3 regions of the Massilia sp. NBRC 108631 genome follow, and region 2 is predicted to be linked to each of the others. Evidence: predicted binding sites of a transcription regulator. Region 2 holds the regulator's gene; each other region holds the start of a gene.
The links. The regulator sigma-54, encoded in region 2, starts transcription at its own class of promoters, with help from an activator protein. The targets are predictions, from matches to a motif close to TGGCANGNAANCTGCTTT.

Region 1 (9,818 bases), on a different contig from region 2:
GCATGGCCATGGAAGGAGCGGTGCGCCATGGCTAAGCTGATCGAAGCGGCGCACGGCGAGGTGCGTGTGCACGACGCGGCGGCTGCCTGTGGCGCAGCCGGGGAAGGCAGCATTGCCGCCGGCCCCGGCCCCCGCTTCGGCGGGCGGGAGCGCCTGCTGTTGCGCGCCATGTTCGACGCAGCAATCGCCGCCGCCCAGCCGGCGCTGTGCGTACCGCCGCACCTGCCGCCGGCGCCGCAAGGGCGCACCATTGTGATCGGCGCGGGCAAGGCCAGCGCGGCGATGGCGCAGGCGGTGGAGCGCAACTGGCCCGGCCCGCTGGAAGGCCTGGTGGTCACCCGCTATGGCTATGCCGTGCCGTGCGAGCGCATCGACATCGCCGAGGCGGCCCATCCGGTGCCGGACGAAGCAGGCCACCGTGCCGCCCAGCGCATGCTGGAGCTGGTGCAAGGACTGGGCCGGGACGACCTGGTGATCTGCCTGATCTCCGGCGGCGGCTCCGCGCTGCTGCCGCTGCCCGCGCCCGGCATCACCATGGCCGAAAAGCAGGCCGTCAACCAGGCCTTGCTGGCCAGCGGCGCCACCATCTCCGAGATGAACTGCGTGCGCCGCCACATCTCGGCCATCAAGGGCGGCCGTCTGGCGGCGGCTTGCGCCCCGGCCCGCGTGGTGACCCTGCTGATCTCCGACGTCCCAGGCGACGACCCGATCGACATCGCCTCCGGCCCCACCGCGCCGGACCCCACCACCTGCGCGGACGCGCTGGCCATCCTGTCGCGTTACGGCATCGCCGCGCCGGACAGCGTGCTGGCGCTGCTGCGCAGCGGCGAAGGAGAAACCGTCAAGCCGGGGGACCAGCGCCTGGCCGCCTCCGAACTGCACCTGGCCGTCACGCCGCGCATGGCGCTGCAAGCGGCGGCGCAAGTTGCCCGCCAGGCCGGCGTGCGCTGCCACCTGCTCGGCGACGGCCTGGAAGGCGAAGCGCGCGACGTCGGCAAGGTCATGGGGGGAATCGCGCGCAGCACGGCCAGGCACGGCGAGCCCTTCGAGAAGCCCTGCATCCTGCTCTCCGGCGGCGAAACCACGGTAACGCTGCGGGGCAAGGGGCGGGGCGGGCGCAACGTCGAATTCCTGCTCGCGCTGGGCGTGGCGCTGGAAGGGCAGGAGGGCGTATACGCGCTGGCGGGCGATACCGACGGCGTGGACGGCGTAGAAGAAATCGCCGGCGCCATCCTCGCGCCGGACACGCTGGCGCGCGCGGCCGAGCTGGGCCTGCGTCCCAGGCTGAGCCTGGACGAGAACGACGGCCACGGCTTTTTCCAGGCGCTGGGGGACTCCGTCGTCACCGGTCCCACGCTCACCAACGTCAACGACTTCCGCGCCATCCTGATTACCTGACCTGGAATATGGTAAATTCGACTATGCAACTTGTCGAAAGAAGGAAAACGCATGACCAACGAAGCGGACAACCCCAACCTGCTGGACCCGTTTGAAACCCGCGTGCTCGCCGTGCTGGCTGAAAAAGAAGCCCTCACGCCGGACAACTACCCGATGTCGCTGAACGCCATCACCAACGGCTGCAACCAGCTGTCCAGCCGCGACCCGGTGATGTCGATCTCCGAGGAAACCGTGGCCGACGTGCTGCAGCGTCTCATGCAGCGCAAGTTCGTCAACGGCATCACGCAAGCCGGCGCGCGCGTCACCAAGTACGAGCACCGCATGCGCATCAAGTGGTCGCTGGAGCAGGACAAAGTGGCCGTGCTGACCGTCCTGATGCTGCGCGGCCTGCAGACGGCCGGCGAAATCCGCACCCGCACCGGCCGCCTGCACGACTTCAAATCCGTGGCCGACGTCGAGCAGGCGCTGCAGTTCCTGATCGACAAATACCCGCCGCTGGCTGCCAAGCTGCCGCTGGCGCCGGGCACCAAGGAGCCGCGCTACGGCCACCTGCTGCAGGGTGAAGAAGCGCTGGCGCGCGAGGAAACCGCCGCCAGTTACGGCGGCAGCACCAGCACCCCGGCGCAGGGCAGCCGCGTCGCCCAGCTCGAAGCCGAAGTGGCCCAGCTGCGCCAGGACTTCAGCGACCTTGCCGCCCAGTTCGCAGCGTTCAGGAAGCAGTTCGAATAGCCCTGTTTTAACCTGCCTCAGGCCCCTTCGCGCCCATGACATACACTGCGTATGTCCTTCGGCCGGAGGTGCATGACCTGCCCCCATGACTGCTTCACTGACGATACAACAGACGGCTGAAGCGTGTGGACTCAGCGTGCACACGCTGCGCTATTACGAGCGGATCGGCTTGATCAAGCCGATTCCGCGCCGCAGCAATGGCCACCGGCTTTACCGCGCCGATGACCTCAACTGGATCGCTTTTCTGTTGCGGCTGCGTGCCACCGGCATGTCGATCGAGGAGATGCAGCATTACGCGCAATTGCGTGAGCAGGGCGACCTGCCGGCCAGCGTGGCCGAACGCAAAGCCATGCTGGTCCGGCACACGGCTGCCGTCGAGGCCGAAGTGAGGGCGATGCAAGAAACGCTGGCCTATCTCCACCAGAAAATTGCACTGTATTCCAATATGGAAACTGACCTGCAATCACCATAGCTGTCGGAAAACTTTACACATACTTTTACTCAGGAAGTCGCTCCCGTTAAGAATCAAGGAGTTGCGATGCTGGCATAACTATTGCTTAATGCTAAGTTCTATTTATTTTATGAAACTAGTGTTATGAAATTTGCAAAAGTACTCGCAACCCTGCTGCTGTCTGCCGCCTCGTTCGCCGCCCATTCGACCATCATCACCAAAACGCAGACCCAGACCGTGGCTGGCCAGGACTTCGTGTTCGATTTCACCGGCCTGTCCAAGACCTTCACCGGCGGCGCCACGCTGACCCTGACGGCGCGGGGTGACTTTTCCGCGAACACTGCCAGTGAATTCCTGAGTATCTCGGCTGAGAACATTTCCTTCGGCGATTTCACTTACAAGACCAACAACGGCAATGGCAACGGCGGCGGCAACGACTGGACTGCTTATACCGCACACGACAACAAGTTCACCAAATCGTTCACCCTGAGCAACTCGCAACTGGTTGGGCTGTTGTCCGACCAACTCCTGCGTGTGAACGCGTTCCTGAGTTCCGAAGTCAACATTGTCGGCGCCAATTCCTATGTGACCGCGACCTTCAACTACACGCCGGTTGATGCGGGCGCACCTGCCCAGGGCGGCACCGTGCCGGAACCTGGCAGCCTGATGCTGGTGGGCATCGCGCTGGCAGCATTGACCGCAGCGCGCCGCCGCAAGCAGTAATTTTCTGCGCCGATAAGAAAAAGCCGCTGGCGGATAATCTCCGCAGCGGCTTTTTTCTTTTGGCGCCAGGCCCGGCTACTGTGCTTCGGCTTGCTCGCGCACGGCCTCCACCGCATCCAGGATCGCTTCGCTGGTGGCTGGCGCGCGCAACGGCGGGTTGATGCGGTAGTCGCCTACCGACGCCACCGCGTCGCGTATGGCCAGGAAGACCGAGAAGGGCAGCAGCAGCGGCGGCTCGCCCACCGCCTTGGAGCGGTGAATGCTGTCGAAGGCATTGCGGTTCTTGAACAACTGCACGTCGAAGTCTTCAGGGCAGTCGGAAACGCCCGGGATCTTGTAGGTCGACGGCGCGTGCGTCATCAGCTTGCCCGCCTTGTTCCACCACAGTTCCTCGGTCGTCAGCCAGCCCATGCCCTGGATGAAGGCGCCTTCCACCTGGCCCACGTCGATGGCCGGGTTCAGCGAATTGCCCGCGTCGTATAGCGCGTTCACTTTCAGCAGCTTCCATTCGCCGGTCAGCGTGTCGACCACCACTTCCGACACGGACGCACCGTAGGCGTAGTAGCCGAAAGGGTTGCCGGTCATGCTCTCGCGGTCCCAGCTCAGGCCCGGCGTGGCGTAGAAACCGTCGGACCACAGCTGCACGCGTGCCAGGTAGGCCTTCTGCACCAGGTCCGGGAAGCTGACCGTGGCGTCGCCGGCGTACACCATGCCGTTGGCGAACACCACGGCGGCCGGCTCGCAGGCGTACGTTTTGGCGGCGAACTCGCGCAGGCGGCGGTTTAGCGTGGCGGCGGCGTCCTGCGCGGCCTTGCCGTTCAAGTCGGCACCGGTGGAGGCGGCCGTGGCCGAGGTGTTGGCGACCTTGCTGGTGTCGGTGGCGCTGGCGCGCACGCGCGCCAGCGGAATGCCCAGTTCATGCGCCACCACCTGGCACACCTTGGTGTTGATGCCCTGGCCCATCTCGGTGCCGCCGTGGTTCACCAGCACCGAGCCGTCGGTGTAGATGTGCACCAGTGCGCCTGCCTGGTTGAAGTGGGTGACGTTGAAGGCGATGCCGAATTTCACCGGTGTCAGCGCCAGGCCTTTTTTCAGCACCGGGCTGGTGGCGTTGAACGCGCGGATGGCTTCGCGGCGGGCGCGGTAGGCGCTGTCGTTCTCCAGCTGGTCCACCAGCTCATGGATCACGTTGTCGACCACCTTCTGGCCGTACTGGGTGTAGTTGCGGCCTTCCTCGTCGTTGCGGCCGTAGAAGTTGATCTTGCGGACGTCCAGCGCGTCCTTGCCCAGCTTGCGCGCGATCTCGTCGACGATGTACTCGATGGCGATGGCGCCCTGCGGGCCGCCGAAGCCGCGGAAGGCGGTGTTCGACTGGGTGTTGGTCTTGCCCGCCATGGCGCGGATGTCGCAGTCGCTCAGGTAGTAGGTGTTGTCGAAGTGGCAGATCGCGCGCGTGGCCACCGGCGCCGACAGGTCGGCCGAGAAGCCGGCGCGCGTCACCATCTCCACCTTGGCGGCGGTGATCAGGCCGTTGTCGTCATAGCCCATCTCGTACTCGTAGTAGAAGCAGTGGCGCTTGCCGGTCACCATCATGTCGTCGTCGCGGTCGGCGCGCAGCTTGACCGGGCGCTTCAGCGCATTGGCGCACACCGCCGCGCAGGCGGCCCACAGCGCGGACTGCGATTCCTTGCCGCCGAAGGCGCCGCCCATGCGGCGGCATTCGATCACCACCGCGTGCGAAGCGATGTGCAGCGCATGCGCCACCACGTGCTGCATCTCGGTGGGGTGCTGGGTGGAGCAGTAGACGTGCATGCCGCCCGCTTCCTTGGGCAGCGCGTACGAGATCTGGCCTTCCAGGTAGAACTGCTCCTGGCCGCCGACGTGCAGCGTGCCCTTCAGGATATGCTTGGAGCGCTCGAAGGCCGCCTTGGCGTCGCCGCGCGTCAGGCGCATCGGCGGCACCACGAACGATTCCGCGTCGCGCGCCGCTTCCGGCGTCAGGATGGCTGGCAGCTCTTCGTACTGGATGTCGGCCTTGCGCGCGGCGTGGCGCGCCTGGTCGTGGGTTTGCGCCACAACGATGAAGATGGGCTGGCCCACGTATTCGACCTTTTCCTCTGCCAGGATCGGATCGTCGTGGATAATCGGGCCGCAGTCATTGGTGCCGGGGATGTCCTTGTAGGTATAAACGGCCACCACGCCCGGCATGGCCTTCACCGGCTCCAGGTTGATGGACAGGATGCGCGCGTGCGCTTTCGGCGACAGGCCCAGCGCGGCGTGCAGCGTGCCTTGCGCTTCGGGGATGTCGTCGGTGTAGGTGGCTTCGCCCAGCACGTGCAGGATGGCCGATTCGTGCGGGTGGTTCTGGCCCACTTCGGCCCAGCCCTGGGCCGCGCCGATGGTCATGAACGCTTCGGATTTACTGTTCATGCTGCGTCCTTTTCCTTGAATGCAAACGCGTTGATCGAAGTGACGGGAAGGGCGCCGTCGGGGCGCGACTCCAGCCAGAAGCGGCGCAGCAGGTTCTGCGCGGTTTTCATGCGGTAGCTGGCGGTGGCGCGCATGTCGGTCAGCGGGGTGTAGTCCTGCGCCAGCGCGGCCATGGCGGCCTTCAGCGTCTCCTCATTCCACGGCTTGCCCTCGATGGCCGCTTCGGCCAGCGGCGCGCGCCTGGAGGTGGCGGCCATGCCGCCGTAGGCGATATGCACATTGCGCGCGATGCCGTCTTCCAGCGTGATGCAATAGGCGGAAGCGACGGCGGAAATGTCCTGGTCGTAGCGCTTGGCCAGCTTGTAGGTGCGGAACTGCTGTTCCGCCTTCGGCAGCGGAATGCGCACCGCTTCGACGAATTCGCCCGGCTGCCAGTCCTTCTTCATGTAGTCCAGGTAGAAGTCCTGCAGCAGCATGCTGCGGCGGCCTTGCGAACCATTCAGCACGATTTCGGCGCCCAGAACTATCATCCACGGTGCGGAGTCGCCAATGGGCGAGCCGTTGGCGACACTGCCGCCCAGGGTGCCGGTGCTGCGGATCGGCTGCGAGGCGAAGCGCTGCCACAGTTCGTGCAGCGAGTCGTTCTTGTACAGGTCGCCCACCGAGCGGTAGGCGTCGTCCAGCGACACGGCGGCGCCGATTTCCAGCATGCCGTCCACCATGCCCATCAGGTGCAGTTCCTTCACCTGGCGCACGTAGATCACGTCGCCCAGGTTGCGCATCTGCTTGGTCACCCACAGGCCCACATCGGTGGACCCCGCCAAAATGGTGGCGTTGGGCTTGGCGGCGCGCAGTTCGGCCAGCTCGGCCAGGGTGCGCGGCGCATGGAAGGACTGGCCGTCGTGGGTGTAGCTGAACATGGTATCTCGTTGCAGGTCTTGCAGGGCGGCCACCAGGGCCTCCCGGTCAAAGCTCACGGGCGGCAATTCGCCCATGCGATGCGCGGCATCGATAATCGGCCGGTAACCGGTGCAGCGGCACAGGTTACCGGACAGGGTCTCATCGATTTGTTTTCGGCACAGGGGGGCGGTCTGGCCTGAAGCTTTCACTTCTTCCTGCTTCAGGTACAGGCTCCACAAGGACATGGCGAAGCCCGGGGTACAGAAACCGCATTGCGAACCGTGGCATTCGACCAGCGCTTCCTGCACCGGGTGCAGGCCGCCGTCCTTCTGCTTCAGGTCTTCCACCGAGAACACGGCCTTGCCGTCCAGCGTGGGCAGGAACTGGATGCACGAGTTCACGTTGCGCATTTCCAGTTCACCGTTCACCAGCGAGCCGATGACGACGGTGCAGGCGCCGCAGTCGCCTTCGGCGCAGCCTTCCTTGGTGCCGGTGCAATGCTGGTCTTCGCGCAGATGCTGAAGCAGCGTGCGGGTGGGCGGGGTGCCTGAGTTGGACGCGACTTCCTGCACGCGCCCCTGGTAGTAAAAACGAATCGGGTGAGACATGGACTACTCCTTCAACCTGCGATATAAATGGTCTTGAACAGGAATACGCCGGCGATACCCCAGATCATGCCGCTGACTTCCTTGTGCTTGCCGGTCAGCAGTTTCAACGCGGCGTAGCTGATGAAGCCCAGCGCCAGGCCGTTGGCGATCGAATAGGTGAATGGCATCACCAGCGCGGTGATTACGGCGGGAATGCTTTCCGTGGTTTCGCTCCAGTTGATTTCGGCCAGTTCGCGCAGCATCAGGCAGGCTACGAAGAACAGGGCGGGAGCGGTGGCGTAGGCCGGGACCACGCCGGCCAGCGGCGCGATGAACAGCGCGAGCAGGAACAGCACGGCGACGGTGACGGCGGTCAGGCCGGTGCGGCCGCCCGCTTGCACGCCGGCGGCGCTTTCGATGAAGGCGGTGGTGCTCGAGGTGCCCATTACCGAACCGGCGATGATGGCGCCGGAGTCGGCCAGCAGGGCCTTGTTCATGGTCGGCGGCAGCTTGCCGTCTTTCATCAGGCCAGCGCGCTGCGCCACGCCCATCAGGGTGCCGGTGGCGTCGAACAGCTCGACCAGGAAGAACACCAGCACCACGTTCAGCAGGCCGTGCGAGATGGCGCCGATGATGTCCAGCTTGAACACGGTCGGTTCGATCGATGGCGGCATGGAGACTACGCCGTTGAAGGTGTTCCCGGCAAAGAAGAACGACAGCACGGTCACGGTCATGATTCCGATCAGCAGGGCGCCCGTTACTTTCAGGCGGTCCAGCGCCACGATCACCAGGAAGCCGATGATGGCCAGGATGGGCGCCGGCTCGTGCAGGTTGCCCATGGTGACGAAGGTGGCCGGGCTGGAAACCACGATGCCCGAGTTCTTCAGCGAGATCAACGCCAGGAACAAGCCCACGCCGGCCGGGATGGCGGTGCGCAGCGAGGCCGGGATGGCGTTCATGATCTTCTCGCGCACGCGCAGCAGGCTCACCACCAGGAAGCAGCAGCCGGAGATGAACACCGCGCCCAGCGCCGCTTCCCAGGGGAAGCCCATGCCCTTGACGACGCCGTAGGCGAAGTAGGCGTTCAGGCCCATGCCGGGCGCCAGGCCAATCGGGAAATTGGCGTACAGGCCCATGATCAGGGTACCGATGGCCGCCGCCACGCAGGTGGCCACAAAGACGGCGTCTTTCGGCATGCCGGCGTCGCCGAGGATGGAGGGGTTGACGAAGATGATGTAAGCCATCGTCAGGAAGGTGGTAATGCCGGCCAATACCTCGGTGCGGACGTTGCTGCCGTTCTCACTGAGCTTGAAGTAGTTATCCAGGAAGTTCATGATGTTTGTCTCGTGTTTAGTTTTTATACGTCCGAAATTCCACTTCTTGCGAGTGGAAAAATATGACGTCCCGCGCTTTGGTTTTTGCGCTGCTTTCTTGTATCGTCGTCTATACGCTCCTTGTCAGCTTATTTGCTGCGGAATATTGGTTATCTGTTTTTCGGTATAGTCCGCATTGCTGCGTGCTGCCGCCTTCGGCCTGGCCTTGAAATGGCGCAGGAAGTCGAGCAGGATGCGGGCGGCCACGTCGGCGTCGTCGGCAGTCATCGTCTCCAGCGGGTTGTGGGAGATGCCGCCATTGCCGCAGCGGGTGAACAGCATGGCCACATCGGTAATGCGGGCCATCAGCATGGCGTCGTGGCCTGCGCCGGACGCGAGCTGGAATGCGGGGACGCCGGCCCGTTCGGTGGCGGCCGCAATCTGCTGCATGAGCCAGGGCGCGCAAGGCGCTGAACTGGCTGAAACGGTTGCTTCAACTTTGACATCAATGTGGCGCCGTTGACACACTTTCTCGATGCGCGCCAGGATGTCGGCCACCGCCGCGTCGCGCGCGGCGTCGTTGGCGGCGCGGATGTCGAGCGAAAAGCTGCACGCGCCGGGGATCACGTTGGTCGATCCGCCCGGCACCTGCAGCTGGCCGACGGTGCCCACCAGGGCCGATTCCAGCGCGCCCGGCTGGTGCGCGCCGCAGCGGTCCTCCACGTACAGCACGATCTCTGCGGCGGCGGCGGCGGCGTCCTTGCGCATGCCCATCGGGGTGGTGCCGGCGTGGCTGGCCACGCCCTTCATCTCGACCAGGAAGCGGCTGCTGCCGGCGATCGAGGTCACCACGCCCACCGGCAGGCCGCGGTCGAGCAGCACCGGGCCCTGTTCGATATGCACTTCCACATAACCCAGCAGGTCGGCCGGGTCGCGCGCGATGGCGGCGATGGTGTTGACGTCCTGTCCCGCCTCGGCCAGCACGTCGCGCAGCAGGATGCCGTCGCGGTCGCGCAGGTTCAGCAGGGCGGGGTCGAACTGGCCGATGACGGCGCTGCTGCCCAGGAAGGTGCTCTTGAAGCGCACCCCTTCCTCCTCCGAGAAGGCGATCACCTCGAAGTGGAAGGGCAGCGTCTCGCCGCGTTCGTGCAGCTGCTTGACCACGGCGATGGCGGTCAGGATGCCCTGGCGGCCGTCGTACTTGCCGCCGTTGCGCACCGTGTCGTAGTGCGAGCCGGTGAGCAGTGTGCGCGCCTGCGGGTCGGTCGACAGGTAGCGTCCCACCAC
Region 2 (9,818 bases):
GCTGCTGGACCTGCGCGGCTTCAAGGAAGAAGACTTCGCCCGCTCGCACCCGGGCGGCGCGCTGGGCCGCCGCCTGCTGACCCATGTGCGCGACGTGATGCGCAGCGGCGACGCGATTCCGTCCGTGGGCCTGGACACCCGCCTGCCGGACGCGCTGCTGGAAATCACCCAGAAGGGCATGGGCATGACCGCCATCGTCGATGCCGACAACCGCCCGGTGGGCGTGTTTACCGACGGCGACTTGCGCCGCATGATAGAAAAAGTGCAGGACTTTAGCAAGGTGATCATCCGCGACGTGATGCACGCCAATCCGCGCAGCATTTCGCCGGACAAGCTGGCGGTGGACGCGGTGGCCATCATGGAGCAGTTCCGCATCAATCAAATGCTGGTGGTGGACGCCGAGGGCAAGCTGGCCGGCGCGCTGCACATCCACGACCTGACGCGCGCCAAGGTGATCTGATGAACAAGGCCTACAATCTTGAAAATGTGGCACGCGCGGCCAACATCAAGCTGATGATCTTCGACGTGGACGGCGTGCTCACCGACGGCAGCCTGCATTACGGCCCGGACGGGGAAGTGATGAAGACTTTCAACGTGCACGACGGCCTGGGCATCAAGCTGCTGCAGGAGGCCGGCATCCTGACGGCCATCATCAGCGCGCGCCGCTCGCCGCAGGTGACGGCCCGCGCGCGCGACCTGGGCATCGAGTTCGTGCACCAGGGCGGCCACGACAAGCTGACCCCGTTCAACGACCTGCTGGCCAAGACCGGCCTGCAGGCCGGGCAGGTGTGCTTTATCGGCGACGACGTGGTGGACCTGACGATACTGAAGCGTGTCGGCTTCGCGGTGGGCGTGCCGAACGGCCGCGCCGATGTGCTGAGCCGGGTGCATCACGTGACCGAGGCCCACGGCGGGCGCGGGGCGGTGCGCGAGGTGTGCGAATTCGTGCTGCGCGCCACCGGCAATTACGATAAGGTCATGGCCCAGTTCCTGGTCTGAGAAGGTAGATGATGCGGAGATTTAACCATGCGTAAGCGTACTGCGCACCGCTGGCGCTTGAGCATCACCCTGGTGATCGCGGTGTTTGTTGCCTTTGGCACGTTCTGGCTGTTGCAGCTGCTGAACCGGGGCGAGGAAGACATGCTGGCCGACAAGCGCCTGAACGAGCCCGACTACATCATCGAGCAGTTCAGCGTGGTGCGCATGACCAAGGAAGGCAAGCCGAGCTACATCGTGTCGGGCGACAAGCTGGTGCACCGCCCGATCGACGACGCCTCGGAGATCGACAAGCCGATGGTGCGCAACTTGAGCAGCACCCATCCGCCGATGGACATGACGGCGGAGCGCGCCCGCGTGGACGAGAACAACACGCGCGTGCAGCTGAAGGGCAATGTGAAGATAGACCGCGCGGCCCAGGGCAAGAGCCCGGCCATGCAGATGACGACGCAGGCGCTCACCGTCTACCCGGACGAGGACCGCATGGAAACCGACCAGCCGGTGCAGATCGTGCAGGGCGGCGCCACGGCGACCGGCGCCGGCATGAAGGCGAACAACGCCACGCGCCAGGTGTCGCTGAATGGACGCGGCCGGATTGTGTATCCGCCGCCGCAAACTAAATAGTGAATGGACAGACGATGAAAAAACTCCTGATTTCGGCGCTGCTGCTGTGCGCGGCCGGACTGGTGCAGGCCGAGAAGGCCGACTCCACCAAGCCCACGCTGATCGACTATGACAACGCGGACGTCGACGACGTCAAGCAGATCAGCACCTTCACCGGCAATGTGGTGCTCACGCGCGGCACCTTGCTGATGAAGGCGGCCAAGGCGGTGGTGACCAAGGATCCGGAAGGCTACCAGTATGTCACCTTGACCAGCGCCGGCGGCAAGCCCACCACCTTCCGCCAGAAACGCGACGGCGAAGGCGACCAGTGGATGGAAGGCGAAGCCGAACGCATCGAGTACGACGGCAAGAACGAACTGGTGAAGCTGTTCTCGCGCGCCAAGGTGCGCCGCCTGGAAGGCAGCAAGCCGAGCGACGAGGTGGCCGGCGAATTCATTTCCTACGACAGCCGTCGCGAGCAGTTCAGCGTGCGCAACACCGTCAGCGGCGAAGGCAAGACCGGCGGCGGGCGCGGCACCATGGTGATCCAGCCGTCCACGCCCAAGCCAGCCGCCCCGGCCGTGCCGGCGCAGCAGCCGCCGGCGGGGAAATAACGATGGCTGAAGCAATCCCAAGCTGCACCAGCACCCTGGTGGTGCGCGGCCTGCAGAAAAGCTACGGCAAGCGCCAGGTGGTGCACGACGTGTCGCTGCAGGTGGAATGCGGCGAAGTGGTGGGCCTGCTGGGCCCGAACGGCGCCGGCAAGACCACCTCCTTCTACATGATCGTCGGCCTGGTGCCGTCGGACGCGGGCAGCATCGATATCGCCGGCGTGGACGTGTCGAGCATGCCGATCCACCAGCGCGCCACGCTCGGCTTGTCCTACCTGCCGCAGGAAGCGTCGGTGTTCCGCAAGCTGACGGTGGAGGACAACATCCGCGCCGTGCTGGAGATCCAGCGCGTAAACGGCAAGGCACTGAGCAAGGCCGAGATCGACGAGCGCCTGGACCGCCTGCTGGCCGACCTGCAAATCGAGAAACTGCGCGAGAACCAGGCGCTGTCGCTGTCGGGCGGCGAGCGCAGGCGCGTGGAAATCGCGCGCGCGCTGGCCACCAACCCGCGCTTCGTGCTGCTCGACGAACCGTTTGCCGGCGTCGATCCGATCGCCGTGATCGAGATCCAGCGCATCGTGCGCTTCCTCAAGGAGCGCGGCATCGGCGTGCTGATCACCGACCACAACGTGCGCGAGACGCTGGGCATCTGCGACCGCGCCTACATCATCAACCAGGGCAGCGTGCTGGCGTCCGGCCGTCCGGACGATATCATCGCCGACGAATCGGTGCGGCGCGTCTACCTCGGCGAACACTTCCGCATGTAAGCCCGCCATGAAACAGTCACTGCAACTCCGCACCTCTCAGCACCTGGCGCTGACGCCGCAACTGCAGCAGTCGATTCGACTGCTGCAGCTGTCCACGCTGGAGCTGCACCAGGAACTGGAGCAGTTGCTCGGCGAGAACCCCTTGCTGGAACGGCTGGACGACCCGCTGGACCGCTCGCTGCGGCTGCTGGGCGACGGCGCCATCAACCCGACCCAGTCCACCGGCGCGGACGCCTCGCCGGCCGAAGTGGGCGCACCGGCGCAGGACAGCGCACCGGCCGGCGAGGGCGATCCCTTCGAGGGCGCCAGCGGCGACGGCGACAGCGCCAGCGGCGCCGAGGCCGATACCGACTGGAGCGACGCCGGCCGCAGCAAGGCGCCGGACGACGAGGACTCGCGCCCGCAGCTCGAAGCGAGCCACTGCACCCTGCGCGAGCACCTGATGGAGCAGATGCGCGTGACCGTGCAGCAGCCGCGCGACCGCGTGCTGATGGAACTGATCATCGATGCGCTGGACGAAAACGGCTACCTCGAAGAGCCGCTGGAGGAAATCCATGCGCGCCTGCCGGAAGAGGCGGACGTGGAGCTCGAGGAACTGCAGACGGCGCTCACGCTGCTGCAAAGTTTCGACCCTATCGGCGTGGGCGCGCGCAGCGCGTCCGAGTGCCTGGCGCTGCAGATCAAGCGCATGCCCGGGGTGCCGCTGGTGACGCGCCGCATGGCCATCTGCATCGTGGAAAAGCACCTGGCCTGGTTCGCGCAGCGCGAATTCAACAAGCTGAAAAAAGCCCTCGACTGCGACGACGAAGACCTGCGCGAAGCGCAGGCGGTGATCCGCCAGTGCAATCCGCATCCGGGCGCCGAGTTCGCCTCCGACGTATCCGACTACGTGGTGCCGGACGTGATCGTGAAGAAGGCGCGCAACGGCTGGCAGGTCACGTTGAACAACGACGTGATGCCGCGCCTGCGCGTGAACGCGCTGTACGCCAACATGCTCAAGCAGGGCAAGGGCGAGTCGGCCATGGGCGCGCAGCTGCAGGAAGCCAAGTGGCTGATCAAGAATATGCGCCAGCGTTTCGACACCATTTTGCGCGTGGCGCAGGCGATAGTAGAAAGACAAAAGAACTTTTTCAGCCATGGCGCCGTTGCCATGAGACCCCTTGTGTTGCGTGAAATTGCTGATACACTGGGACTACACGAGAGCACTATTTCTCGCGTAACAACTCAGAAATACATGCTGACTCCGCATGGGATGTTTGAGTTGAAATATTTCTTTGGCAGTCACGTCGCCACCGAAGCAGGAGGAGAAGCATCCTCGACGGCGATACGGGCGCTGATTGTGCAATTGACAGGAGCTGAAGACCCGAAAAATCCTTTATCCGACAGTAAGATTGCGGACATGCTGGGTGAACAGGGCATGGTAATTGCGCGACGGACTGTTGCCAAATATCGCGAAGCCTTGAAAATCCCTCCGGTAAGTCTGCGTAAAGCTTTGTAGTTTTACTTGGGTTCCCCTGCGCGCCAAAAACACCAAAGCGTACGAACCCTTATCTTTAGGAGTGTGTATGAATCTCACCATCAGTGGACATCATCTCGAAGTGACCCCCGCCATCCGTGAATACGTGCAGAACAAGCTGGAACGGGTCAAGCGCCATTTCGATCAAGTTATTGATATTGCTGTCATCCTGACTGTAGATAACCTCACCGAGAAAGACAAAAGGCAGAAGGCCGAGATCAACCTGCGAATGTCCGGCAAGACTGTGTACGTGGAAAGCCTGTCGCAAGACCTGTATGCTGCCATCGATACGCTGATCGACAAACTGGACCGCCAAGTGATGAAGTACAAAGCCAAGGTGCAGGAGCATGGCCACGACGCCATCAAGCACCTCCCGGACACGTACGAACCTGCCCCGACCGCATAACGGGTCACCGGCACTCCCAACAAAGGGCGCATCTGGCGCCCTTTTTTGCGGCCGCGCTAAAATGGGGCTCTAACAATTCCAGAGACATCCAGCATGAGCGAGCACGTCCTTACCCAGGTTGCCAACGGCACCGGCTTCATCACCCTCGACCGCCCCAAGGCGCTCAATTCCCTGTCCCTCGATATGGTGCGCAGCCTGACCGCCGTGCTGCTGGACTGGCGCGGCGACAGCAGCGTCGCCGCCGTGGTGATCCGCAGCAGCAGCGCAAAGGCCCTGTGCGCCGGCGGCGACATCCGCTTCTTCCACGAGGTGGGCAACGCCACGCCGCAGGGCGGCAGCGCGCTGCTGGAGGACTTCTTCACCGAGGAGTACGCGCTCAACCACCTGATCCACTATTACCCTAAACCGTATATCGCGTTAATGGACGGCGTGGTGATGGGCGGCGGCATGGGCATTGCGCAGGGCGGTCCGGGCTGCCGCGTGCGCATCGTCACGGACCGCACGAAGATGGCCATGCCGGAAGTGAATATCGGCCTGTTCCCGGACGTGGGCGGCAGCCATTTCCTGTCGCGCGCGCCGGGCAGCCTGGGGCGCTACCTGGGCCTGACCGGGCTGACCGTGGGCGCGGCCGACGCGCTGTACGTGGGCCTGGCGGACCATTATGTGCCGGCCGATGCCTGGGACGCGCTGCGCGACCTGCTGGAGGCGGTGCCGGGCGCCGAACTGCCGCAAGCAATCGATGCTTTCGCGGCGCCGTTCCATGCCGGCGCCGGCGTGCTGGAAGCTGAGCGTGCCACCATCGAGCGGCACTTCGCGGCCGGCAGCGTGGCGGCCATCATGGCTTCGCTGGCGGCCGACGATGGCGTGTTCGCGCAGGCGGCGCTCAAAGCCATGCAAAGCCGTTCGCCGCTGATGATGTGCGTGACGCTGGAACTATTGAACCGCGGCGCGGCGCTGGACGTGGCGGACTGCCTGCGCATGGAGCGCAACCTGGTGCGGCGCAATTTCGAACATGGCGAAGTGCTGGAAGGCGTGCGCGCGCTGGTGATCGACAAGGACAACGCGCCCAAGTGGTCGCCCGCAACGGTGGCGCAAGTAACGCCCGGGATGGTGGCAGGATTCTTCGCACCGCCGTGGCCGGCGCACGCGCATCCGCTGCGCCACCTGTGATGGCACGCGGTCTGCGCAGGGCGGGGTAGCGAAGCGTAACCCGCCGTTACGACTGTTCCCGATGGCGCAAGACAACTTGCTCCGTCGGGTGGAAGTGCCGGGCCAGGCGTTCGGCCATGTACACCGAGCGGTGCTGGCCGCCGGTGCAGCCCACCGCCACCGTCAGGTAGCTGCGGTTGTCGGTCTTGAACGACGGCAGCCATTTGCTGACGAAATCGCGGATGTCCTTGAACATCTCCTCCGCGCTGGGCTGCGCGTCCAGGAAGGCGATCACCGGCGCGTCGCGTCCCGTCATCGGGCGCAGGGCCAGGTCGTAATAGGGATTGGGAATGGCCCGCACGTCGAACACGAAGTCCGCGTCCAGCGGCACCCCCACCTTGAAGGCGAACGATTCGAAGAACAGCGTCAGCGGCGCATTCTCGCTTTGTACCAGGTCCTTGATCCAGGCGCGCAGCTTGTTGGCGCTCAGCTCCGAGGTGTCGATCACGTGGCCGAGCTGCTCGATGGCCGACAGCCGCTCGCGCTCTTCGGAAATGCACTCGATCAGGGTGCGGCGCGCGGCCGGATTCTGGCCCGGCTTCAGCTCGTGCGACAGCGGATGGCTGCGGCGCGTTTCCGAGAAGCGCGCCACCAGCGAATGGGTATTCGCCGTCAGGTACATGATCTTGACGTCGTGGCCCTGCTGGCGCAAGGCCTGCACGGCGTCCGGCAGGTTGACCAGCGACTCGGCGCTGCGCGCGTCGACCGCCACGGCCAGCGCCTGCGTGCCTTCGTCGGTCAGCTGCGACACCAGTTGCGACAGCAAGGCCGGCGGCAAATTGTCCACGCAATAATAGCCCGTGTCCTCAAGGACATTCAGGGCGACGGATTTTCCGGAGCCGGATATACCGGTGATGAGAACGATACGCATAGCTAAAGATAATACATCAAGACTACGCGATAGGTGCGCTGGCGAACAAATCCCCGCGCGAGTGCTGCGCCTGCGGAACGGATGGACCGTGCAAGGTCCAGCTCCTAGTCGCCACTCATGGCTTGCCGTTGCCGCTCCATGAACTCCTGCAGCGTATCGATGCCGCGCAGTTGCAGGATGGTGTTGCGCACGGCCGCTTCCAGCAGCACCGCGATGTTGCGGCCGGCCGCCACCGGGATCACCACCTTGCGGATCGGCAGGCCCAGCACGTCCTCGGTGGGGAACTGGAACGGCAGCCGCTCCACTTCCTCCTCCAGCGCCGAACGCCGCACCAGGTGCACGATCAGCTTCAGGCGCATCTTGCGGCGCACCGCCGTCTCGCCGAAGATGGCCTTGATGTCCAGCAGTCCCAGCCCGCGCACTTCCAGCAGGTTTTGCAGCAGGGCAGGGCAGCGGCCCTCTATCATATTGGGCGCAATGCGCGCGAACTCCACCGCATCGTCGGCCACCAGGCCGTGCGAGCGCGAAATCAGCTCCAGCCCCAGCTCCGACTTGCCCAGGCCCGAATCGCCGGTAATCAGCACGCCCACGCCCAGCACGTCCATGAACACGCCGTGCATGATGATGCGCTGCGCCAGCTTTTTCGACAGGTACACGCGCAAGAAGTCAATCACCTGCGCCGCCGGCAGCGGCGTGGAAAACAGCGGGATGTTCTTTTCGTCGCAGATGGCGAGGATATCGGGTGGCGTTTCCAGCCCTTGCGCGATGATCAGCGCGGGCGGCCCGCCAGCGATGAGCTCGCTGATGACGTGCGCGCGCGTGAGCGACTTGAGGCGCTGGTAGTAATTGATTTCCTGGTGCCCGAACACCTGGATGCGGCCCGGGTGGATGGTGTTCAAGTGGCCGACCTGGTCGGCCGCCGAGGCCACATCGCCCGAAATCAGGCGCTCGCCGCCGGGAAAGCCGGCGAACCAGCCGAGCTGCAACGTTTCACGATTATCGTCGTACAGGCGTTGTATCGTCAGGGGCGTTTGCAGCATGGCATCTCAGTTCAGGAATGGCGGATGCCCTAGTTTAACTGCTTTTAGCGTGCTCTAGCCTGCAGCTTGCAAGCTAGGCTGCCAATTGACGATGCGGCTGTGTACCGATTGCGGGTCCGGGTCGGTGGCCAGCGCGTTGCGGAAGCCGTCGTCCGAGAACATTTCTGCAATCTCCGACAGGATTTCCAGGTGCTGCTGCGTCACATGGTCCGGGATCAACAGGAAGAACAGCAGGCTGACCGGCTTGCCATCCGGCGATTCGAACGGGATAGGCTCGGCCAGGCGCACGAACGCCGCCAGCGGCGACTTCAGGCTCTTCATGCCCTTGATGCGCCCGTGCGGCACGGCGACGCCGTGGCCCAGGCCGGTGGAGCCCAGGCGCTCGCGCGCGAACAGGTTGTCCGACACGGTGGAGCGGGCGATGCCGCAGTTGTTCTCAAAAATCAGGCCGGCTTGCTCGAAAGCGCGCTTCTTGCTGGAAACCTCCAGATCGAGCTGGACGTTTTCGAGGGATAGGATTTTGCTCAGGTTGTTCATAACGCGACGTGGAATGGTGCAGCGCACAAATGGGGCTTGCGAGCAGAATTATAGGCTTGTTTTTTTGCCGTGTAACTTGAATTCGCTTGCGCCATGGCTGGCTCCGCAATCCGCCGCAGTCCGCTGGGGGCAGGCCGTAGCGTTGTTAAATAAGCACTGGCAGAGATATTAGCTATTTCCGCGTCAAATACAAGACAAATGCCAGTTTTTTGTCAGGGACCAGGCGGATTCACCGATTTTTGAATGTCTTTTTCCAGCATCGGCTGCAGCTTTGAAAACCGCAACCTTTATTGATTCATTGTAAGACAAATTCGCCCCGCGTGTAACCCAATTCGACCGGGCGCGCAGACCTTACTGCCGGGCATTGCGCAGGTTGGACGGCTTGATGCCGGTGCTATAGTTGGCGCGCCAGGGATTGATGTCCAGGCCGCCGCGCCGCGTATACCGTGCATATACGGCCAACTGGGTCGGTTTGCAATGGCGCAGGATGTCGGTAAAGATGCGTTCCACGCATTGCTCGTGGAATTCGTTGTGCTCGCGGAAACCGATGAGGTAGCGCAGCAGGCTTTCCTGGTCGATTTGCGGCCCGGCGTAGCTGATCTGCACGCTGCCCCAGTCCGGCTGGCCGGTGACCAGGCAGTTCGATTTGAGCAGGTGGGAAATGAATACTTCCTCCACCGGCAAGTCGTCGAAGTTGGCCTTCAGTACTTGCGGCTGCGGCGCGTAGTTGTCCACGTCGATGTCCAGGCGGTCCAGCAGCAGGCCTTCCAGCTCGCCCATTTCCAGCTTGGCGAAATCTTCCTGCAAGGTGATGACCACGTGCACGCTGGCGCCGGCCGCGGCCGACAGGTCCTGCACCATCAAGGAACGCAGTGCTTCCTCGTTGGCCAGGCGGGTCTGGTTGAAGGAGTTCAGGTAGAGCTTGAAGGACTTCGATTCGATGATGTTGGGCGAATCGGCCGGGAAGGTGATCTTGGCCACGGCCACCTGCGGCTTGCCGCGCATGTTCAGCCACGACAGTTCGTAGGCGTTCCAGATGTCCACGCCGAAGAAGGGCAGCGTGCCCTGCAGGCCCAGTTCATCGCGTTTGCCCTGGCGCGGGATGGGGAACAGCAGTTCCGGCGCGTAATCGGTGCGGTAGGCGGAGTTTTTGCCCAGCGGGGACAGGTCGGCGGTATTGGTCATGATGGCAATGATGAAGGTGAGGCGGAGCGCGAAGCGTGCATGGTAGCGCAAATGCGGCGCGGCGGCAGCAGCGCGCA
Region 3 (9,818 bases), on a different contig from region 2:
CCTTTCCCCAGCCGCGACCAGGCGGTGTGGGCCGCCAAAGCGGCCGCCGAGTACGGCATTTAGCTGGATTCGCGGCGTGCTGGGGGCGTCTCGGGCGCCTGCTGCAAGTGCCCGGGCTGGACGATTCGCCCGGCCTGCCTGACCGCCACCGGCTGCGCCACGGGCTCGGCTTCCAGTGCCTTGCCTATCAGAATCGTAAAGCCCACATACATCAGGCTCAGGTTGCGCAACTCGCCCACGGCGGCGAAGGCGGCGAACAGCGGCAGGTTGATGGCTGCCGCCAGCAGGATATGCTGGCGCGCTTGCTTGGGACTGGCGCGCCAGCCGCGCGTGACCACGGCGGCAATCAGCACCAGCGTCAGTACAAAAGCCTGGCGCGGCCCCATGATGCCGTACGTTAGCTCCATCTGGCTATAGGTTTGCGGCGACAGGTAGGCCACCAGGTTGTCGGCCAGATGCAGCTCGACCGGGGTTCCGCCCGCCGCGGCGAACTGCAGCTTGGCGGCCACGTTCACCAGTCCGGACACCAGCACCGCCGCCGCCGTGGCGGCGACGGCTTTGGTCTTCGGATACGCGGCCAGCAGCAGCGGCAGCAGCGTGATGATATAGAAGAAGAACGATTCCTTGTTCAGCGTGGCCGGGATCAGCATGGCGAAGAACCACGCGATGCGGCGGCGCGACACCAGCAGGTAGGCCAGGCAGAAGAACAGCAGTTCGGCGGTGTCGTAGAAATAGCCGCCCAGCGTTTGCATGTAAGGGAAGGCCAGCGACAGCACGGTCGGCGCGAAGATGGCCGCCAGCCGGCCCGTGCCGGCGTCCAGCGCGATGCGGTGCAGCAGGAACAGGCTGCCCAGCAGCGACAGGAACGACAGGTAGTACACCACCACGTAGCGGAAACCGTAGGCCGGCCGTGCCGCGCCGTAGGTCTTGACGTAGACCTTGCTGGGATTGAGCTTGTCGGCCACGCGGGCTTTGATGTGCTCGGGCACTGCCCGGTCGGCGGCGTTGGCGATCAGCGGCAGCAGCTGGCGGTAAACGAAGGGACGGTCGGCGGTGGCCTCCAGCATGGCTTCGAGCGAGAAGCGCGGGGTGTTGTCGCGCAGGCCCCATTTGCCGATATAGCCGGAAAAGCTGGCCGCCGCCACCATCCAGAAGAAGGCGAAGTGCAGCAGCAGCGATAGCCAGTTGGACCAGGCCGCTCTGTGCCAGGCTTGATGCAGGAAGGAAATCATCGGTACTCCGGGACGAGGGGAGTGACCAATATTTCACGCCGTTAGCTGGCGGGACTACGAATGCGTCAATAGTGCTGCAGATTTTTGTTGCGCTTTACCCAGCCCGCAGCGCGTTCAGCACCTTGTCGATGTCGGCGCGGTGGAACTGTTGCCGCATGCGGTAGGGGTGCTGGCACGGCACCGCCAGCGTGCCGCCGTCCTGCAGGCCGAGCAGCACCTGGCGGCGCGCGGTGCAGGCCGCCGCCATCGCCTGGCCGGTGCCGGGATGGCCGAACACGGGCAGCCCTTCGATGGTGGTCGCATGGGCTTCCTGCAGGAAGATCTTGCAGGCTTTCATGCCGTCCAGGATGACGCCGTGCGGCGTTTCGGTGGTGCCGCTGCGGCCGCCGCAATCGTCCTGCATCAGCTTGACGACAGCGCGCAGCACCATGGCGTCGCGCATGGCTTGCGTGGGCGGCTGCGGCGTGGCCAGGGCAGTGCGGTCCAGCATGGAGTCCCATTGTTGTTCCATGGAGCCGTCCGCGCCCAGCAGCTTGGGGAGCCAGCGCGGCTGGCAGGCCGGGGTTGCGGCCGGACCTGCGCCGCATTCCATGGCGTGGGCAAAATCGGGCCGGGCCCCTTGCCGGAGGCTGCGGTAGAAGCCATTGATGCGCGCCATGGCGCTGCCCTGGCCCTGGCGCGCAGCGAGCGCGTAGACGTACGCGGGCAGGCCGCACTTGTACTCCAGCCGGTTGCCGCCGACCTGGCGCGGCGTGAGTGCGCGCCAGCTTTTCGGTTCGCTGTACAGGATGCAAGTGGCCAACGCGTCGTCCAGTTCTTCGGCGGCCTGCGCCGGCGTCAGCCAGCCGTTGTGGATCGAGGCCATCCAGCGCAGGAATTCACCGCCGCCTTCGTGGATCAGGCGCGCGTCGGGATAGTCGTCGACGGCGTCGCGCAGCTGGAAGCGGTGGCTGAATTCGTGCGCCACCAGCAGCGTGGCCTTGGCCTGGTCGGCGGCGGAAGGGGCGCGCGGCCAGTTGTACAGCGCCAGGCGCAGCACGTCGCTGGCGTCGCCGCCTATATACACACCGCCCGGGGCCGCCACGTAGGCGGCGGCGACGATGGGGCGCTGGAAGACGGCGTCCGGCAGCGCCTTGCGCAGGTAGCCCACCGTGCCGGCGGCCACCATGCCGATGTGGGCCACGGTGGCCGCCGGCAGGCGCGGATCGAAGTAGCTTGGCGTTTCGGCGCCTGGCTGCGCCAGCGGGGCGGCCAGCAGCAGGGCGGCGGTGTCGGCGCCGGACTGCGCCTCGGCGGCGTGCTCGTAGCTGCGGCCGTTGACGGCGATGCCGGGCGCGGCGAAGCGGTAGTTCACCTTGCCGCAGCCGTCGCCCACGGCGTAGTTCGACAGGTGCGCGTACAAGCCCTGGCCCATCGGGAAGGCGGCCGGGTAGCCGGCCTGGCGGGTGGCGGCGGGCACGCGGAAGCGCAGGGTGGAGCAGGCGGCGTCCTGGCGGGCGAGCTCGCCGGCGCCGGCCGTGCCGCAGCCGTCCAGCGCCTGCCAGGCTTCGCGCGTGGCGCGTCCGGCGTCGCCATGCTTGGCGAAGGGGAGTGCGCGGCATGCGGCGGGCAGCGTGTAGCTCACTTCCAGCGCCTCAGGCGACAGCAGTTTCAGCTGGACATCGACTTCGGCTGCGGCGGATGCTTGCAGCAGTAGCAGTAATAAAGCAATGCCCGGTGGGCGCATGCGGATTCGCCTGAAAGATGAAAGGGCGGATAATATCATATAGGCAACTCCGGCAGGGCCGGCCTAGTCGCTCCAGAAACGGTCGAACAGGGGCTTGACGCTGATGCCGTGCACCGCGATGGACAGCATGATGACCACCAGCGTGATGTCGATTAGCTCCCGCGCCAGTGCCTGGGGCAGGCCGTGGTTGATCGCGTACATCAGGTAGTACACGGAGCCGATGCCGCGCACGCCGAACCAGGCGCTGATGCCGCGCACCCGGCCGCGTACGGTGGAGCGCACCAGGCCCAGGTAGACGCTCAGCGGCCGCGCCACCGCAAACAGGAACAGCGCCGTGCTCCAGGCGCGCCAATCCCATGCCTGCGCCGTGACGGCGCCGCCCAGCAGCAGCACCAGCGTCAGTTCCGACAGCCGCTCCAGGTGCTCCTTGAAGATCAGCGATTCGCCGCTGACGGTGAGCGGCGCTTCGGCCGGCGTTTCCGCCGCTGCCGCTGCGGGACCGGCAGCGGTAGCGGTGGGTGCCGGCGCATGGGACGCGCCGGGCCGTGCTTCGCCCTGGCTGGCGGCCGCCGCCGCGCCCGTTGCTGCCAGCGTGGCGGCGCCCGGTGCTTGCTGCGTGGCCGCGCCTGCCGCCGCCTGGCCCGCGCAGGGCTCCTTGAGCAAGCCATGGCGGTCCTTGCCGGCGCCCGCCAGCACCAGCTCGCGCTGGCGCAGCGCCACGCCGGCGAAGAACACCGCCAGGAAGCCCCAGGCGTGCAGCCACAGGCAGGCGCCGTACACCACCGCAATCAGCCCCAGGCCCACCAGGTCGTCCAGCACGTCGTGCCTGGGATCGGTGTTGCGCAGCGCCCAGCCCAGCTGCGCCAGCGCCGCGCCGCCCGCGATGCCGATCAACACCGCGCCCATCGTGCCCCACAGGACATCCATTGCCAGCCACCGCCAGCCGAAGTCGCCCAGCTCGTGCAGGCCCAGCAAGCCCAGCCCCAGCATCACGAAGGGGAAGGCGCTGCCGTCGTTCATGCCGGCTTCGCTGGTCAGGGCGAAGCGCAGCTGGTCGCGGTCGCCGGCGTGGCGCACCTGCACATCGGTGGCCAGCACCGGGTCGGTCGGCGCCAGGATGGCGCCCAGCAGCACGGCCGCGCCGAGCGGCAGGCCCAGCACCAGCGTGCCGAAGGCCGCCATCAGCCCTACCGAAATACTCATCGACAGCCACGCCAGGCGCAACGACGGCGCCCAGCGCGCCAGCGAGAACGGCACCGGCATTTTCACGCCGGCCGAAAAGAGGGAAATCAGCACCGCCAGTTCGGTCATCACTTCCAGCACGCCGGCCTCGGCATAGGGATCGACCGCGAACACGCCGAAGAAGGCCGGCCCCAGCGCCAGCCCCACGCCCAGATAGACGATAGCCGAGGTGACGGGCAGGCGCGCCAGCGTGGTGGCGGCCAGTCCGCGCGCCAGCATCAGGCAGCCGATCAGGATGAACCAGAGAGTGGTACTCATGCTGGAACAATATACGCTGTGCTTTGCTGCAATGGCGCGGCATTGCTGCGGGACGGGCGGCGGGCGAAGGGGGGCGGACCGGCCTTGCGCCAAGTTGGTGCGTGCGGTCCGAATTGGTGCGCTCCGTCCAGCCAGCGGCGAGGTAAAAGCACGCAAGTGCTGGCATGCTACTTGCGTAATGCATGTCCAGTACATAACGAGACCAGAAATCCGCCGCATGCCCGACACCGCCGCCAGCGCAGACCCGCTGTATAGCGCTACCAGCGCGATGAGCGCCTCCAGCACCGCCCCGGTCGCCCCACCGGCCGGGGCGGACGCTGCGCATCCGCCGTGGCAGGCCAGCCTGTCGCTGCGGTTCGCCGACGACCAGGGCACCACGCGCCTGGTGGAGCGCCGCCACAGCGGCCCGCTGCGCTTGCAGAAGCCGCTGTACCCGGAAGGCGGCGCGGTCTGCCATGCCATCATCGTCCATCCTCCCGGCGGCGTGGTCGGCGGCGACAAGCTCGAACTGGGCGCCACGGTGGGCGAGGGCGCGCACGCCTTCCTGACCACCCCCGGCGCGGCCAAGTGGTACAAGGCCAACGGCAAGGTGTCGCGCCAGACGGTGCGCCTGCACGCGGGCGCCGGCGCCGCCATCGAGTGGCTGCCTCAGGAAACCATTTTCTTTGACGACGCCCGCGTGGAACTGGCGCAGGACATCACGCTGGAGGCGGGGGCCAGCTACATCGGCTGCGAAATCCTGTGCATGGGCCGGCGCGCGTCAGGCGAAACCTTCCGCAGCGGCCGCGTGGCGCAGCGCACCCGCATCCGCCAGGGCGCGCGGCTGCTGTGGTGGGAGCAGGGTGCGCTCACGCCGCACGGCATCGCCAGCCCGCTGGGCATGGACGGGCATAGCGTGTGCGCCACCTTGCTGGCGGTGGGCGCCCCGCTGCCGGCCAGCGTGCTGGCCGCCATCCGCCGCGACGGCGCCGCCGCGACCGGCAGCGGCTCCGCCATGCCCGGCGCCGCCTCCAGCGCAGCCGTATTCGGCGCCACCCAAATGAAAGGCCTGCTGGCCGTGCGCTACCTCGGCGACGACAGCGAGGCCGCCCGTGAAATCATGCTGGCAGCCTGGCGCACCCTGCGGCCGGCACTGCTCGGCCGCGCCCCCTTCGACCCGCGCAGCTGGCGCACCTAGGACAAGAATATGGACCTGACCCCACGCGAAAAAGACAAGCTGCTGATCTTCACTGCCGCCCTGCTGGCCGAGCGCCGCCGCGCGCGCGGCCTGAAACTGAACTATCCGGAAGCGGTGGCGCTGATCAGCGCCGCCATCATGGAAGGCGCGCGCGACGGCCGCAGCGTGGCCGAACTCATGTCCGACGGCGCGCAGATCCTCACGCGCGCCGACGTCATGGAGGGCGTGCCCGAGATGATCCCCGACATCCAGGTCGAAGCGACATTCCCCGACGGCTCCAAGCTCGTCACCGTACACCACCCCATACCTTAAGGAGCACATCATGATCCCTGGTGAATTCATGCTCGAAGAAGGAGAGATCGGCCTCAACCAGGGCCGTGAAACCGTCACCGTCGTCGTCGCCAACCGGGGCGACCGCCCGATCCAGGTCGGCTCGCACTTCCACTTTTTCGAGGTCAACCCCGCGCTGGGGTTCGAGCGCTGGAAAGCCTACGGCATGCGCCTGAACATCGCCGCCGGCACCGCCGTGCGCTTCGAGCCGGGCCAGACCCGCACCATCGAACTGGTGAAGCTGGCCGGCGACCGCGTGGTGCACGGCTTTAACGGCGCCGTCAACGGCAAGCTGGCCGACACTCCGCCGAAAGCGTAAAACATGGCCACCATCCCGCGCGCCGCCTATGCCGAAATGTACGGCCCCACCACCGGGGACCGCATCCGCCTGGCGGACACCGAACTGTTCATCGAGATCGAGCACGACTACGCCATCTACGGCGAGGAAGTGAAATTCGGCGGCGGCAAAGTGATCCGCGACGGCATGGGCCAGTCGCAGCGCCCGCACGCCGAGGTGATGGACACCGTCATCACCAATGCGGTGATCCTGGACCACTGGGGCATCGTCAAGGCCGACATCGGCCTGAAGAACGGCCTGATCGCCGCCATCGGCAAGGCCGGCAATCCCGATATCCAGTCCGGCGTGACCATGGCGATTGGCGCGGCCACCGAGATCATCGCCGGCGAAGGGCTGATCGTCACCGCCGGCGGCATCGACTCGCACATCCACTTCATCTGCCCGCAGCAGATCGAGGAAGCCTTGATGAGCGGCGTGACCACCATGCTGGGCGGCGGCACCGGCCCGGCCGTGGGCACCGCCGCCACCACCTGCACGCCCGGCCCCTGGCATTTGCACGCCATGCTGAGCGCGGCCGACGCTTTCCCCATGAACCTGGGCTTTCTCGGCAAGGGCAATGTCAGCCAGCCCGTACCGCTGGAGGAGCAGATCCGGGCCGGCGCCATCGGCCTGAAGCTGCACGAGGACTGGGGCACCACCCCGGCCGCCATCGACAACTGCCTGTCCGTGGCCGACCGGCTCGACGTGCAGGTGGCCATCCACAGCGACACGCTGAACGAGGGCGGCTTCCTGGAGCACACGCTGGCCGCCTTCAAGGACCGCACCATCCACACCTTCCACACCGAAGGCGCGGGCGGCGGGCATGCGCCGGACATCATCGCGGCGGTGGGGCAGGGCAATGTGCTGCCCTCGTCGACCAATCCGACCCGGCCCTACACGGTCAACACGCTCGACGAGCACCTCGACATGCTGATGGTGTGCCATCACCTCGACCCGGCCATCGCCGAGGACGTGGCCTTTGCCGAATCGCGCATCCGGCGCGAGACCATCGCCGCCGAGGACATCCTGCACGACATCGGCGCCATTTCCATGATGTCGTCGGACTCGCAGGCCATGGGCCGGGTGGGAGAGGTCATCATGCGCACCTGGCAGACCGCACACAAGATGAAGGTACAGCGCGGATCGCTGGCCGAGGACAGCGCGCGGCACGACAATTTCCGCGCCCGGCGCTACATCGCCAAGTACACCATCAACCCCGCCATCACGCACGGCATTTCGCACGTGGTCGGTTCGCTGGAAGTGGGCAAGATCGCCGACATCGTGCTGTGGAAGCCGGCCTTCTTCGGCGTCAAGCCGTCCATGATACTGAAGGGCGGCATGATCGCCGCCGCGCAGATGGGCGACCCGAACGCGTCGATTCCCACGCCGCAGCCGGTGCACTACCGCATGATGTTCGGCGCCTACGGCGGCGGGCTGCGCAAGTCCTTCACCTTTGTGTCGCAGGCCGCGTTCGACGCCGATATCGGCGGCCAGCTGCGGCTGCAGAAGCAGACCATCGCCGTGAAAAACATGCGCACCCTGCGCAAGCGCGACATGATCCACAACGGCGCCACGCCGCACATGGAAGTCGATCCCGAAACCTATGAAGTGCGCGCCGACGGCCAGTTGCTGGTCTGCGAAGCGGCCGCCGTGCTGCCGATGGCGCAGCGCTATTTCCTGTTCTGACGAGGCCCGCATGCTTACCCTCCATACCAAACTGCCCGCCAGCGCCGGCCCCGGCGCGGTGCAACCGTCCGCGCGCCTGGTGCTGCCTTACGAGCTGCGCGAAAAATGCCGCCTGCGCGCGGTGCTCAGCAACGGCGAAGAAGTGGGCGTATTCACCGTGCGCGGCACGGTGCTGCGCGACGGCGACCTGCTGGTGGGCGAAGACCGCAGCAAGGTGGTGCAGGTGGTGGCCGCGCGCGAACCGACCTACAAGGTCACCTGCGCCGACCCCCACACCTTGCTGCGCTGCGCTTTCCACCTTGGCAACCGCCACACGCAGGCGCAGGTGGGCGACGGCTTCCTGCGCATCCGCGCGGACGCGGTGCTGAAAGAGATGCTGGCCGGGCTGGGCGCCACCGTGGTGGCCGAAGACGCCGCATTCGAACCGGAATCGGGTGCCTACGGCGGCGGCCATGGCCACAGCCACGACAGCCACGCCCACGGCGGCCATCCCTTGGCCCCCATTCCGCTGCGCCAAAAAATACACCGTCCCGGGGACAGTGCGGCATGAGCACGCGTCGCGTCGCCGCGGCAGGGCGGGATACGCCGTGCCGGCTAACCCGCCCTGCGGACCTGCGCTGCCTGCGCGTAGCCCGCCAAACCGGTGCCGCTCCATGATGCACGCGTCGGCCTTGCTGCACCTGCTGCAGTTCGCCAGCCCGGCCTTGCCGATCGGCGCCTACAGCTATTCGCAAGGACTGGAAGCGGCGCTCGAGTGCGGCGCCGTGCACAACGCGGACACGGCCCGCGCGTGGATCGCGCGCCAGCTGCACGAGGTGATGGCGCAATGGGAAGCGCCGGTCTGCTGGCGCCTGATGCAGGCATTCCGGCGCCGCGATGCGCAGGCCGTGGCGCAGTGGAGCGAGCGCTTCCTGGCCTCGCGCGACAGCGCCGAATTCCGCGCCGAGACGCTGCAGATGGGCTATTCGCTGGCCCGCCTGACGGCCGAACTGGGCATCGCCGACGCCGCCGTCACCGCCATGCTGCCGCCGGAAACCGAGCTGGCGCTGCCGGTCGCCTACGCCTGCGCGGTGGCCGCGCTCGACATCCCGCACCAGGAAGCCTTGCTGGCCATGCTGTTCGCTTGGACCGAGAACCAGGTGCTGGTGTGCGTCAAGTCGGTCCCGCTCGGGCAGGTGGCGGGGCAGCGCATGCTGCTGTCGCTGCGCCCCGATCTGGAGGCGGCTGCGCTGCATGCGCAGCAGCTGGCCGACGAAGACCTGAGCAACTGGGCGCCCGGCCTGTCGCTGCTGTCGATGCGGCACGAGGTGCAGTACAGCCGTTTATACCGATCTTAAAGAAGGAAAATGACATGAACCCATCCAACCCGCTGCGCGTCGGCATCGGCGGCCCGGTCGGCTCCGGCAAGACCGCGCTGTGCGAAATGCTGTGCAAAGGCATGCGCGACCACTACGACATGGCAGTCATCACCAACGACATCTACACCAAGGAGGACATGGAGATCCTGCTGCGCGCGGACGCCTTGCCGGCCGAGCGCCTGATGGGCGTGGAGACCGGCGGCTGTCCGCACACCGCCATCCGCGAGGATGCCTCCATCAACCTGGAAGCGATCGCCCGCATGCAGGCCGACTTCCCGGACCTGGACCTGATCCTGGTCGAATCGGGCGGCGACAACCTGGCCGCCACCTTCAGCCCCGAGCTGTCCGACCTCACCATCTACGTGATCGACGTGGCTGGCGGCGAGAAGATACCGCGCAAGGGCGGGCCCGGCATCACGCGCTCGGACCTGCTCATCATTAACAAGACCGATCTGGCGCCGCACGTCGGCGC

Region 1: the regulator sigma-54 is predicted to act here: its motif matches at 2,670-2,687, upstream of AC6H42_RS32870 (PEP-CTERM sorting domain-containing protein).
Region 3: the regulator sigma-54 is predicted to act here: its motif matches at 4,619-4,636, upstream of AC6H42_RS13775 (urease accessory protein UreD).

The regions. Positions count from the first base shown of each region.
Region 1 is NZ_BAAKJE010000304.1:8,085-17,902, forward strand. It holds gene AC6H42_RS32850 (dicarboxylate/amino acid:cation symporter) at 1-35, shown strand, start outside; gene AC6H42_RS32855 (glycerate kinase type-2 family protein) at 169-1,398, shown strand; gene AC6H42_RS32860 (YceH family protein) at 1,450-2,127, shown strand; gene AC6H42_RS32865 (MerR family transcriptional regulator) at 2,213-2,599, shown strand; gene AC6H42_RS32870 (PEP-CTERM sorting domain-containing protein) at 2,723-3,301, shown strand; gene xdhB (xanthine dehydrogenase molybdopterin binding subunit) at 3,377-5,731, opposite strand; gene xdhA (xanthine dehydrogenase small subunit) at 5,728-7,239, opposite strand; gene AC6H42_RS32885 (NCS2 family permease) at 7,251-8,552, opposite strand; gene AC6H42_RS32890 (allantoate amidohydrolase) at 8,676-9,818, opposite strand, start outside.
Region 2 is NZ_BAAKJE010000245.1:7,361-17,178, reverse strand. It holds gene AC6H42_RS26290 (KpsF/GutQ family sugar-phosphate isomerase) at 1-460, shown strand, start outside; gene AC6H42_RS26285 (KdsC family phosphatase) at 460-999, shown strand; gene lptC (LPS export ABC transporter periplasmic protein LptC) at 1,027-1,620, shown strand; gene lptA (lipopolysaccharide transport periplasmic protein LptA) at 1,635-2,213, shown strand; gene lptB (LPS export ABC transporter ATP-binding protein) at 2,216-2,977, shown strand; gene AC6H42_RS26265 (RNA polymerase factor sigma-54) at 2,985-4,475, shown strand; gene hpf (ribosome hibernation-promoting factor, HPF/YfiA family) at 4,543-4,899, shown strand; gene AC6H42_RS26255 (enoyl-CoA hydratase/isomerase family protein) at 4,993-6,069, shown strand; gene rapZ (RNase adapter RapZ) at 6,116-6,979, opposite strand; gene hprK (HPr(Ser) kinase/phosphatase) at 7,084-8,019, opposite strand; gene AC6H42_RS26240 (PTS sugar transporter subunit IIA) at 8,074-8,556, opposite strand; gene queF (NADPH-dependent 7-cyano-7-deazaguanine reductase QueF) at 8,908-9,741, opposite strand.
Region 3 is NZ_BAAKJE010000125.1:5,141-14,958, reverse strand. It holds gene AC6H42_RS13795 (hypothetical protein) at 1-63, shown strand, start outside; gene AC6H42_RS13790 (hypothetical protein) at 60-1,232, opposite strand; gene AC6H42_RS13785 (hypothetical protein) at 1,327-2,958, opposite strand; gene AC6H42_RS13780 (cation:proton antiporter) at 3,022-4,458, opposite strand; gene AC6H42_RS13775 (urease accessory protein UreD) at 4,676-5,635, shown strand; gene AC6H42_RS13770 (urease subunit gamma) at 5,645-5,947, shown strand; gene AC6H42_RS13765 (urease subunit beta) at 5,958-6,284, shown strand; gene ureC (urease subunit alpha) at 6,288-7,988, shown strand; gene ureE (urease accessory protein UreE) at 7,999-8,538, shown strand; gene AC6H42_RS13750 (urease accessory protein UreF) at 8,645-9,325, shown strand; gene ureG (urease accessory protein UreG) at 9,340-9,818, shown strand, end outside.